DNA from 3 places in the Ectobacillus soli genome. Region 2 is predicted to be linked to each of the others. Evidence: riboswitches for the same ligand, from Rfam matches in the RefSeq annotation. Region 2 holds a riboswitch; each other region holds the start of a gene.
What was found. Region 2 has a riboswitch for cyclic di-GMP ahead of ACAN53_RS14290 (DUF3298 and DUF4163 domain-containing protein). Riboswitches for the same ligand answer to the same signal wherever they lie in the genome.
Positions count from the first base shown of each region.

Region 1 (4,354 bases), on a different contig from region 2:
TGTTTCATTAGGACCAAATAGTACGATGATAATTGGTCCGAGTGCGACTTTAGGCATAGCATTGAGTACGACTAAATAAGGATCTAAAATCTTAGCTAAAATAGGAATCCACCAAAGTATGGTAGCAATAATGGTACCGAGAAGAGTTCCTAGAATAAATCCAATACAGGTTTCAAATAGTGTGGTAGATAGATGGGGCCAAAGCGTACCATCTTGTAACTTACTACTAAATAAGTGAAAAATATTAATCGGTGAACTAAATAGAAGTGGATCAATCCAATCTAGGCTGCTCGCAACTTGCCATAGATAGATGAATCCAACAAGCAAAAGTACTTGTATAAATAGGATGGTATATTTTACTGTAAGGTTCTGTTTTTTATACATGCTGTGTAATAGTTTCAAATTGAAGTGATTATCCCTCAATAGCTTCAAGCTCCTTCCAAATAGTTTGAAATAAAGGGAGGAAGGAAGGGTGAGAACGCGCCTGAAAGGGGGGTAAAGTACGTATATCCTCAGGAATTATAACCTCTTTCGCTACTCTTCCAGGTCTAGCTTGCAGTAGAATGATACGGTCACTCATCGCGATCGCTTCCTCTAAATCATGAGTAACGAGGATGGACGTTTTTTGAAATTGCTTCAGCAGGGAAAAAACGAGTTCTTCTAATTTAAGCTTTGTCTGATAATCAAGAGCGGAAAATGGTTCATCTAATAATAGTAGCTTCGGATGAGTTGCTAACGTACGGACAAGAGCCGCACGTTGACGCATTCCACCCGACAAATGATGAGGATACAAATGTTCTATGTTTTGTAATCCAACCTTGTTTAATAATTGGATAGTGTAACGTTTATTTTCTTCATTATAGGTATTCGTGATGCGAAGTCCAGTTACAACATTTTCTTGTATTGTTTTCCAAGGAAATAAGTAGTCTTGCTGTAACATGTAGCCGATTTTGGATGATGGTTTTGTAATAATTTCCTCTTCAAGTGTTACAGTACCGCTTAATGGTACTAGTAATCCAGAAATTAAAGAAAGTAATGTCGTTTTCCCGCATCCGCTTGCTCCAAGAAGCGAAACAAATTCTCCTTCTTGGATAGATAAACTTATATTAGCTAGCACAAGACTTGCTTCATCTTTAGTAAAGTACCCATGGTAAAGCTGGTCAATGGATAAAAAGCTCATTATGCATTTCCCCTATTTTCTTATCACTTTTTCAGCAATCGCTGGATCAACTAAGCTTTGATAGTCGACCTTATTTGGCAATTGCCCAGCTTCTTTCATAATTTTTTGAAGGTTATTCCACTCTGCTTCATCTAAAAGTGGATTAGTTGCAAATGATTGCTGATCCTTATATCGTTGTATGACTTTTGTAATAATCTCCTTTGGTGTATCGGGAAATTGTGATTGTACTGTATTTGTAATTTCTTCTGAAGTATGAGTGTCTACCCATTGTTGTCCTCTATATAAGGCTTGTGTAAATTTTTCTATCGTTGCTTTATGGCTAACTATATAACTTTTCTTTGTCATAAAGGATGTATAGGGAACATTTCCAGATTCTGCACCAAATGAAGCGACAATATACCCTTTTCCGGACTGCTCAAAAATACTAGCTGTTGGTTCAAATAATTGAACGTAATCACCTGTTCCAGAAGCAAAGGCGTTAGCAATATTCGCAAAGTCAATGTTTTGTATGAGAGTAAGATCCTTTTGTGGATTTAGATTATGATTTTTCAGAACAAATTCTCCTACCATTTGCGGCATACCACCTTGGCGTTGCCCAAGAAACGTCTTGCCCTTTAAATCACTCCAATGGAATGTATCTGTTTTAGAACGAGCCACAAGAAATGTCCCATCTGTTTGGGTTAGCTGGGCAAAGTTAATAACAGGATCCTTTGCTCCTTGATTGTATACATAAATGGATGTCTCTGAACCAACGAGTCCGATATCTATACCATTTGAAAGAATGGCAGTCATTGTCTTATCACCGCCAGCAGTCATTTGTAGTTCTAAATCAATTCCTTCTTCTCGGAAATAGCCATTATTTATGGCTACATATAGGGGAGTATAAAATAAGGAATGGGTGACCTCGCCGACACGAATCTTTTCATTGACTGACTTTTGATTGCAAGCTGCTAAGGTACTCAAACAAAGTAGCATAATTAAAAATAGAAAGAGAAGCTTTCGCAATGCTGTGCACCTCCTAGATAGAATCTACTGTTACTGTATGAACTGAAGCAAAATTGTGTGAATGCCTATAAAAAAAAGTGTGATTAAAATGTTTCATCCCGCTATTTAGTAAAGTGCATCGTTTGTTTATCGAATATTGTCAAAATGTTTTTTTAAATATTTTTATAATATAAGTCGACTATTAAATGATAATCATGATAAAATAGGGTTGTGAAATATCACAATTAAAATTATGAAAAGTTGATAAAGGCAAACCTGTTGAAAAATGGGGACGCAAAGTCACAGATCTAAGGTAGGAATACTACGATGGCTGGTCTGCCGCTTACGGAGGTAGCTAATGTTGATGAGTCAATCAAGAATGATTGGGGAAGAGACGCACGGAGCCTATCTTGACATGGAGTGGTTAGCATTGATTATGGAGGCAAAAAGTTTAGGGTTAAGCTTTGAAGAAGTGAATGAATTTCTACAAGTAGCGTCTACTAAGTAACGCAGTGTAGGATAGTAGATAAAACAACTACGAAAAGCATCTCTAGCTAGAAGCACGGTTACATGCTATAAATGTTGAGCAGTCATTTGACTGCTCTTTTTTTTTGAAAAAAAAACACCGTCTACAGTAATTCTGTAGACGGTGTTTTTAGTTATTAGAAAGGACCGCCTGCTGAAATGATGTCTTCAGAAACATTAGCAAATTTCTTGAAGTTTTCTTTGAATTTGCCTGCAAGTTCCAAAGCAGTTTTCTTATATTCTTCTTTGTTAGCCCATGTCTTTTCTGGTATTAATACTTCATCAGGAACACCAGGTACATGAAGTGGAATTTCAAGTCCGAAAATGCTATCTTTGTTTGTTTCCACATTAGCTAGTTCACCGTTAAGTGCTGCTTGAACCATTGCACGAGTATATTTAAGATTCATACGTTTTCCTACACCGTATACTCCGCCAGTCCATCCTGTGTTTACTAAGAATACTTCGGCATTATGTTTTTCAATTTTTTCTCCAAGTAGTTCAGCATAACGAGAAGCTGGAAGCGGTAAGAAAGGAGATCCAAAGCATGTTGAGAATGTTGCTTGTGGAGAAGTAACTCCACGTTCTGTACCAGCAAGTTTGCTTGTATATCCGCTTAAGAAGTGGTACATTGCTTGTTCTTTAGAAAGTTTGCTGATTGGAGGCAATACGCCAGATGCATCAGCTGTTAAGAAAATAATTGTATTCGGATGACCTGCAACACTTGGTAAGACAATATTATCAATTGCTTCCATTGGATAAGCAACACGAGTATTTTCTGTCAATGATACATTATCATAATCTGGCACGCGAGAATGTTCATCAAGAACAACGTTTTCTAAAACAGTACCAAATGTGATAGCATCGTAGATTTGAGGTTCTTTTTCACGTGATAAATTGACAACTTTTGCATAGCAACCGCCTTCGATGTTAAATACACCATTATCAGACCAGCCGTGTTCATCATCCCCAATAAGTTTACGGTTTGCATCAGCTGATAAAGTTGTTTTTCCTGTTCCAGAAAGACCGAAGAATAAAGCAACGTCGCCTTCTTGACCAACATTAGAAGAGCAGTGCATAGAGAAGATGTCTTGTTCAGGTAGTAAGAAGTTCATAATAGAGAAGATACCTTTTTTCATTTCGCCTGCATATTCAGTTCCTCCGATTAGAACGATACGTTTTTCAAAGGAAGTGATAATGAATGTTTCTGAATTTGTTCCATCCACGCTTGGATCAGCTTTAAAATTAGGCGCTGAAACAATTGTAAATTCAGATTGATGATTTACTAATTCTTCTTCAGTAGGACGAATAAATAATTGCTCTGCAAATAGATTATGCCATGCATATTCATTGATAACTTGGATTGGCATTTGATATGCTTTATCTGCTCCAGCGAAACCGTTAAATACGAATATTTCATCTTTGTTTTTTAAGTATTCTAACACTTTAGTATATAGCTTATCGAAAGTTTCTGATGAAATTGGTTGGTTAACTGAACCCCAGTCAACTTTGCCTTCCGTAATATCATCTTTAACGATAAATTTATCTTTAGGAGAACGTCCTGTGTATTTTCCCGTCGCAACAGAAACAGCGCCTGCAGAAGATAAAACACCTTCTTTTTTCACTAGTACTTTTTCAACTAATTGCGGAACGCTTAGTTGAACTTGT
Region 1 is NZ_JBGJZM010000001.1:27,178-31,531, forward strand. It holds gene ACAN53_RS00160 (ABC transporter permease) at 1-384, opposite strand, end outside; gene ACAN53_RS00165 (ABC transporter ATP-binding protein) at 413-1,180, opposite strand; gene ACAN53_RS00170 (ABC transporter substrate-binding protein) at 1,193-2,185, opposite strand; cyclic di-GMP riboswitch class I at 2,424-2,508, shown strand; gene ACAN53_RS00175 (anti-repressor SinI family protein) at 2,523-2,672, shown strand; gene pckA (phosphoenolpyruvate carboxykinase (ATP)) at 2,827-4,354, opposite strand, start outside.
Region 1: linked by a shared signal. The riboswitch ahead of ACAN53_RS00175 (anti-repressor SinI family protein) and the one ahead of ACAN53_RS14290 (DUF3298 and DUF4163 domain-containing protein) in region 2 are both predicted to bind cyclic di-GMP.

Region 2 (4,354 bases):
CAAAGGTGCCATTACTATACGCGATTTAGTTCGTAACTCATTACGGATGAGACCAGAGCGTATTGTTATTGGGGAGGTTCGGGGAGCAGAAGCATTGGATATGCTTCAGGCAATGAACACGGGTCATGATGGTTCTTTGGCTACCGGTCACTCTAATAGTCCACGTGATATGATCTCCCGATTAGAAACAATGGTGTTGATGGCAGGAGTGGACCTGCCCATTCGAGCGATTCGCGAACAAATCGCTGGGGCACTTGATCTGATTGTTCAACAATCTCGGTTAAAGGACGGTTCCCGTAAAATAACGAATATCACCGAGGTGCAGGGAATGGAGGGCGATATTATTGTTCTCCAGGACATTTTTGTTTTCGAGCAGAGGGGTCTGGATGAAGATGGGAAAATCATTGGGAAGCTTGTACCAACAGGAGTGCGCCCTGCTTTTTATGATCGGTTAGAAAATGCCGGAATCCATATACCTTCATCTGTTTTCTTTGAAAAAGAGGAGGGATGATTTGCGTGTTTACCATAAATATATACTATTTTCTATTATTTTCATTGCTTGTTTTCTTCCATTTTTTCTTCTTACTTCAGCTATTTGCACAAAAAAACAAACAATTGGAAAAACGTTTGCATTTTTATTTAATCGAGGATCCTCAACCAGAAAAACTAGACGTGAAGCAAGGGAAAAAGCAGAAAATCATTAGCATAAAGAACATGATAAAAATGTACAACAATCGAATGAAAAAGCTAATGAATAAAAGGAAAACCAATGTAAAAGTAGAGCAGCTGCTCGAAAGTGCCGGGGCTAGTTGGTCGTCAGGGGAATATGTAGTATTTCGTTGGCTTTTTGGAATCATTTTCGGCGGAATTCTTTATTTAATCACGGGCCAGCTATTGGTTGTAGCGATTGGGTTTACTGCAGGGTTCTTGTATCCAAAGTTATTATTGAGTTTTAAAAGAAACAAACGGATTCGTAAATTTAATGATCAGCTGCAGGATATGATTACAACGATTATTAGTTCGATGCGAGCAGGTTATAGTTTTAATCAAGCATTAAAATCTGTAGCAGAGGAATCTTCTTATCCGATGAATAAAGAAATGGAAATCGTACTTAAAGAAATGCAATATGGAATTGGTATGGAAGATACTCTTCATCATTTATATGAAAGAGTGCCCAGCAAGGATCTGGATATAATGATCCAGGCAATTTTGATACAAAGACAGGTTGGCGGGAATTTGGCAACCGTTTTGAGCATTATAGTTGATACGATTCGAGAAAGACAAAAAATCCAAGCTCAAATTAAGACACTCACTGCTCAAGGTAGGATGTCGGGGGTTGTGATTGGAATCCTTCCATTTGCCTTAGGTACATTATTATATATGATCCAGCCTTCTTATATCGGACTATTTTTTACAGATAAGATTGGCATCGTGCTATTGTCTGCTGCACTTGGATCGGGTATATTAGGATTTTTGCTGATTCAAAAGATTATTAAAATAGAGGTGTAGTAATATGCTATATACAGCCTTTTTTTTCGCCATTTTCTTCTTTGTATTTGGAGTGCTGTTCATTCCAATGGACAAAAAGAATCAAGTAAAGCATCGAATGGAGCATTTACTAGGTGAGAATGAAACAAATCATGCAGATCTCGAAGAGAAAAGGAATAAGGAATCCTTTCGACACCGTGTTTTCTTGCCTCTCTGGATGGAAGCAAAAAAAAGTTTGTCCAAACGATTGCCAAGCAAACAAGCAGAAAAGCTGGATAAGCAATTAGTTCAAGCAGGTAATCCTTTTCACATGAAATCAGCCGATTATCGAATGGTTCAGTTGGCTTTTCTGATTGGAATGCCTCTTGTACTCCTTTTTTATGGATTATTACTAGGCTTTCAAGGTACGTCATTAATTATTTTTCCATTCATAGGATCAGTGATTGGTATTGTTTTACCGCGCTATTACATAAAAATGAAAATGGTAGAGCGTAAAAAACGTGCGTCGAAGGAATTACCGGATTTCGTTGATTTATTATCGGTAAGTCTTGAAGCAGGCTTAGGTTTTGATTCTGCGCTAAGTAAAGTAATCGGAAAACAAGATGGTGTACTCGCCAAGGAATTCCGTCGCTGCCTTGAGGAATTGCGGCTGGGCCTAACCCGCAAAGAAGCATTAATGGGCGTACGAGATCGTTTGGATGTAGAGGAAGTTTCCTCCTTTATCAATAGTGTATTGCGAGCGGAGAAGCTAGGTGTCGGAATGGTGCAGGTGCTTCGCATTCTTACTGTGGATGTCAGGGACCGCAGACGTCAAAAAGCAGAAGAAACTGCCATGAAGGCTCCTATCAAAATCTTGTTCCCTTTAGTGTTTTTTATCTTTCCGAGTCTCTTTATTGTTATCCTTGGTCCAGTTGCTATCCAGCTTATTCATCAATTTAATAAGTAGGAAAATTTTCTCTAATTAATATAAATAGATTTTTAGGGTGCGGGGGAGTGTTCTTGCATCCATTTTTTAGATACGAGAAATGACCGACAAATTACTGACGGTGCATGGTACGTAATGAAAAAAAATAATGTTCCTGCCCCTATTCTTCAAAAATACATGTAAGTATGAGTGAATTTTATGCCAAATGAAAAAGGTAAAACCATTGAAAGATGGTGACGCAAAGCTGCGAGCCTAAAGAACTGGCAGCCTTCATAAAATGGAGGCCACCGTTTTCGTTTAAATAGCTTATTGGTCCTTCCTATGGATTACTCCACGCTTTTGCCCTTGGCATACACCTACCTCTTTCAAGAATACAATGAGTATAAAATATTAAAGGATGGTTAAGTATGTCTAATTCATTCTCCGTAAGTATTAAGACGGTTAAAATCAGCAACGGACCGAATAAAACAGTCTTTTATCCCCAAGTAATTGGTATGCAGAATCAGGAATTGGAAAAATCAATGAATCAGACGATTGCCTGCCAAACCCAGCAACTCATCAATCAACAAATTGGGAATATGAAGGAAACAGTGGAGGAAATGATAGGGTTATATGAAATCAAAAACGACCAACGCCAGGTAGTAAGCCTATTACTCTCCAATTATACGTATCACCACCATGCTGCCCATGGTATGACGTATATAAAGTCTTTAACATTTGACCTAAAAAAGGGTAAGGTTTGTGAACTGAAAGACTTGTTTAAGCTTGGAAGTGATTATGTCAAAAGACTTTCACTCTCAATTCATACGCAAATCAAACAACGTGATATCCAGCTTCTCAATAGTTTCACAGCCATTCGGACCAATCAAGAATTTTACATTGCAGACAAAGTGCTTGTTATCTATTTTCAACTATATGAAATTACTCCATATGTCTTTGGTTTCCCAATGTTTCCAATCTCGGTATTTGATATACAAGACATCATTGACGAGGATAGCCCCCTCGGACGAATGGCTATTAATCATTAACCATCCTTCTCTCATGCCGGCTAAAGGTAGTTACAATCCAAAAGTAACAGAAGACTATGATACTCGGCATTTGATGAACGAATATTCTTAGATTAAAAAGCCCTATGAAGTGGAATTTTCCGTCTAGGCCTTTCTTTTTGAGAGGAAAGCCACCTCTGTATAAAAAATAGGAATTATATGTAAAATGCAGTACAAGTATGCCCTACCTTCTTTCGAGAAGCTAGGGTTATTTCCTTTTAGAATAAGTACCAGAGTCTTTAAGTAGAAAAAGAAATATAGTAAGAAGTCAAAATTCTGCAAATATTGTCGAAAATATGAATGAATCTCTAAAATAATATTAAAAATATTATGACAGTTTCAGTCGTAATATTACAAAAATATTAAAAAGGTGTAAAGTTAATATGTAGATTGTTAGTACTTAATAATCTAATCTGCTTTATAAAGGAGGGGTGTAGTTGCATACACTTTACTTTATAAAAAAAGCGATACAACTCTTACTTATGATTGCGTTTGTAATTATCATTGTTCTCACGCCTGCAATGGTATTAAATACCCCGAAATTAGATGGGACAATATTTCCAATTATGGGATATCAACGAGCTTTGGCGGTTGCTAATGTTGGAATTTTAGAAAACCAAACTTTGAATGGTTCCTATAATTCTAGTACTGGAAATCTTTCTTTGGTAATCACCGGAAGCCCACTACTAAATTTAGGCGTACTTAACACGGAAAGATTTGTTTATCAACTGCCGCAAGAATTGAGATTTATTTTGGATGATCCTCGTTTTAAACAAAATGCATGGATTGATTTTGAAGAGACATGGCTTTTAGGTTCAACTAACGATACTATTGATGGCAGTTTATTGACACTAAATGCTGTCGATGGAACTGTAACCGGTGTACGAAATGCTGG
Region 2 is NZ_JBGJZM010000002.1:512,670-517,023, reverse strand. It holds gene ACAN53_RS14305 (CpaF family protein) at 1-511, shown strand, start outside; gene ACAN53_RS14300 (type II secretion system F family protein) at 517-1,509, shown strand; gene ACAN53_RS14295 (type II secretion system F family protein) at 1,514-2,434, shown strand; cyclic di-GMP riboswitch class I at 2,617-2,688, shown strand; gene ACAN53_RS14290 (DUF3298 and DUF4163 domain-containing protein) at 2,821-3,441, shown strand; gene ACAN53_RS14285 (Ig-like domain-containing protein) at 3,897-4,354, shown strand, end outside.

Region 3 (4,354 bases), 260 kb from region 2:
ATGTGCGAGGATTCTACTATAGTAATCCATTGTCCCCTTGTGAGGTAGAAAAATGGATGAAGCAGCATTTGCATGAAAAAGAATTGGTCTAATAAAAAGGAAGCCCATCAATGTGAAGATGGGCTTCTTTTCTTCTATACTTATGCTAGTTGTGCTATAAATGCTTTTGCCACGCTTATGGTTGATTGCGGATTTTGGCCGGTAATTAGCTTTCCGTCAACTTCGACGTGATCAGACCAGTTTGGCTCGGCGACGAAGGAACCGCCTAGCTCACGGAGCTTGGATTCGAGTAAAAACGGCATATATTTATCAAGAGTTGTGGCAACTTCCTCTTCATTTGTGAAGGCAGTCATTCGTTTGCCTTTGACAAGAGGTTGTCCGTTTGCGAGCACGCCGCCTACTAAGGCTGCTGGGCCGTGACATACAGCTGCGATGATTTTATCTTGATTTGCAAAATCAGTTAGTAGTTTGTGAATATGTTCGTTTTCTGGGAAGTCAAACATTGTACCGTGACCACCTGGAAAGAAAATGCCGATGAATTCATCTGCACCCTTTATATTAGAAAGAGGAAGGGTGTTAGTTAGTAATGTGCCAGCTTTTTGATCTTCTTCGGGAACGTCCCCTTGTAAGCTGCGTGGATCAATTTGGGATTCGCCGCCTTTTGGGCTTGCAACAGTTACGTCATATCCATTTTTCGTAAATTCTAAATATGCTTCGGAAAATTCTGTTAACCATATACCAGCTAGTTCACCGTTCTTCATTGTATAACCATTTGTAACGACCATCAGGATTTTGTTGCTCATAGAATAGTCCTCCTTTGTACTTGTATGTACAACTGTTATTGTAAGGAATATTTTTCTAAATCTCAAATTATGTGTTTGGGCTTGTTGTAATAAAGTAAAATTAGAGCAAAGGTGTATGAACATGAGGCGAGGGAACGGTTATTGTGTTGCTTTCTTTTCTTATTATAGGTGTTGGTGCTTCGTTTCAACAAAAGTTTGTGCGGGCAGAGCGATGTATAAGAGGCCACTGTATCAAGTTGATTGCACACTTTTTCCAGTGTAATCGGCTTAATTCTACAAAAAATGTCTGAACAAATGAGGAAATGAGTGAATTTGATGAGAGGAACATTTGTCTTATTAATGAAATAGCATATTTACGTGTGAGATCTCGGTTCAATCCACAACGACGCATTGATTTAATCTTAAAATCCTGAGTTTAATCACGAAAAGACTCTATTTAATCACGAAATCCTGAATTTAATCTCGAAACTATCACATTTAATCTCGAAAACGTTATATTCGTGAAAAAACGACAAATTTCGCCAGGCTTTCTGCCACGTCCTCCGACTCGCCACCCCCCCAAAGCAAAAACCCCCCGCAATCCCTGCGGGGGGCAAATCGATAAGATGTAGGTTTTATTTTAATTTATCATATACATCATTTTTATTTACCATAGACACGAAGCCTTTTGATTGGCTAAAAGATTGAGATGCTGTGTTAGGAGCAACTGTAAATACTTTTAGCGTACTCTTTTGGCTTTGGAAGTACTTAATCCAGTTTTGGCTCCATGCATCCTTTGCAATTACTTTACTGTTAAAGTCTTCCCATAGTACTGCATCGATGTATGGTAACGATGTAGTTTTTATTGTGTCAAAGCCCCAGTTTTGCATAAGAAGTAAGCTTGGATATTTGGCTTTCATTTCTTTTAATAATGCAACATAGCCGCCGCGAATCTTTGTTTGGTCGATTGGTTTGTCATAGAAATAATCATCAATGTCACCAACTGTGTCTAAGAAGACACCATCTAATCCTTTTTGAGCGACTTGTTCATTTACTTTTGTTAATATAACGCTTCTGTAATGAGCGTTCGTGATATCCATAATATATGTATTCCACTGAGGGATCTGCATTTTACTACCATTATAATAGTAGTAATCAGAATCAGTAACTTTAGCTTTATTTTGAGCTTCTAGTTCCATAACGCTCACATAGCCAAGTACCTTTGTTCCAGATTTTTTTAACTGTGTTATTTGATCCTTTGTAAATGCGTATGGTTCAATGACAACTGTGCTATAGGTGGAGAGCTTTTGAATTGCTTTTGCATTTGCTGCTCCGTAATAGATCGTAAAATTCTTTGTTTTTAATAGAGGGTTGCCGCTGCTAGCGCATGCAGCAACGCTTGGTATGATAAATAATGCGAACAATGCCAGGAATGAAACAAAACGTTTAATAGCCATATTATATTCTCCTCCACTACGATTTTTCTCTTAAATAGAAAATTACGGCAGCACAGCCATCTTAGCTTCTCGCCTTAGATCTGTTGCTTTGCGTCCTTACTTTTCAGTAAGTTTGCTATTAAGAGGTCTTGCACGTTTATGGTTTTATTATACTAGTGCTGGGACAAGATTCAACCAGATATATGTGAAAACTTAGTTAACTTGCAGGGCTTTGTAGCCATTTTTATTATGAGATTGCCAGTTCCATGAGTCTTTGCACATGTCTTCTAATGTGCGTGTAGTTTGCCACCCAAGTACGCGGTTGGCTTTAGAAGGGTCCGCAACGCAGATTGCAATATCCCCGGGACGGCGGTTTGTAATGCGGTATGGAATTGGTTTTCCACAAATTTTTTCGAAGGCTTGTACCATTTCGAGTACGCTGTAGCCAGTTCCCGTTCCAAGATTAAAGGCTTCCGTTCCTGTATGCTCACGAATGTAATCCAATGCCTTCACATGACCGATAGATAGATCGACAACGTGGATGTAGTCGCGTACGCCTGTGCCATCCTTTGTTGGATAGTCATTGCCAAAGACGCTGAGCTCCTTTAATTTACCGACCGCTATTTGCGTAACATACGGCATGAGATTGTTTGGAAGGCCGTTTGGATCTTCGCCGATTCGACCGCTTTCGTGCGCTCCGAACGGGTTGAAATAGCGGAGAAGGGCGATGCTCCAGCTTGGATCGGATACTGCTAAATCCTGAAGAATTTGTTCAATCATTAGCTTCGTTTGTCCGTACGGATTGGTTGCAGATAGCGGAAAGTCCTCTGTAATCGGAGACGTTTCGGGAACGCCATATACCGTTGCAGATGAGCTAAATACGAGTTGTTTTACGTTATATTTGTTCATGACATCACATAGAATGAGAGTGCTTGTTATATTGTTATAGTAGTAAGAGAGAGGCTTGCTTACGGATTCTCCGACCGCTTTGAAGCCGGCAAAGTGAATGACGGCGTCGATTTGATTTTCACGGAAAATGGTGTCCACCGCTTCTCGGTTCAGCAAATCTTCTTCGTAGAAGGGGAAGGATTTTCCTGTAATTTCTTGCACGCGGGTAATAGCTTCTACCGAACTATTGGATAAGTTATCGATGACGACAATCTCATATTGGTTGTTTAGTAGCTCTACACAAGTATGACTTCCTATGTATCCTGCTCCGCCTGTTACTAAGATTGCCATAAAAATCTCCTCCAGTAGTCCTAATTTAGTTTATTTAATCGATTTGCAAGATTCGTAAAGAATACGCGGCGTTTCGTTTGTACATTTGACTGGCAAAATGTGTGGTAATCGATATCCTGAACGTAGTTAAATAGTCTTGCAAAGGCATATAAGAACGCGATACCAGAACCGGCGACAAAGCCAATCCCATATCCATTATAGCCTAATGGAAGCAAAAGGATAGAGAAAATTAAATTTCCAAAGAAAAAAATGGCAGACGTTCGATAGGCTCCTTTGCGATCTTCAAAGTAGAGCATCAAAAGGGTCAAAACGAGAACCATTCCGTTTGAAAAGGCGCCGAGTGTCGTTAGTTGAAAGATCGAGAACGTTCGTAACGAAAGGCTTGCCTGTGACAAATAAATCCACACACTAAATACGACGAGTATGGATACGATGCCTTGGTTTCGCAGCAGGCGGTATACCTCTTGGCGTAGTACGAGATTCATGGAATCCTTTAATGCTAGAATTTGTTTTAGCGTCCCGCCACTATTGACGGCTCCGTAATATTTTTTATACCGTTCATAGAATCTTGTTTCGACCGATACGACGAAGATGACGTACGTCGGAAGAATCGTTAAATAGGCCCAGAATACTGCTGTATCATAAATAGGGTGATACAGAAAGCTCCCCGCTACTACCTCGCGTCCTTCCCCGAACCAAATGGTGAAATTGCATACCCAAATGCCGATATTGTATAGAAGGCCGGACCAAAACAATTCCGGAAAGCGATCGATATACGACAGAAATGTATACGGCGTTTTGACTTTTCCCGTCGGAAACATCCGCAGCATGACAACGCTAAGCCAGAGTAAAGTAACAAACATTCCAATCGCAAAGCTAGTAAGTAGCAAAAAGGCA
Region 3 is NZ_JBGJZM010000002.1:252,419-256,772, reverse strand. It holds gene ACAN53_RS13100 (sensor domain-containing protein) at 1-92, shown strand, start outside; gene ACAN53_RS13095 (type 1 glutamine amidotransferase domain-containing protein) at 141-803, opposite strand; gene ACAN53_RS13090 (endo alpha-1,4 polygalactosaminidase) at 1,418-2,239, opposite strand; cyclic di-GMP riboswitch class I at 2,283-2,366, opposite strand; gene galE (UDP-glucose 4-epimerase GalE) at 2,432-3,457, opposite strand; gene pelG (exopolysaccharide Pel transporter PelG) at 3,478-4,354, opposite strand, start outside.
Region 3: linked by a shared signal. The riboswitch ahead of ACAN53_RS13090 (endo alpha-1,4 polygalactosaminidase) and the one ahead of ACAN53_RS14290 (DUF3298 and DUF4163 domain-containing protein) in region 2 are both predicted to bind cyclic di-GMP.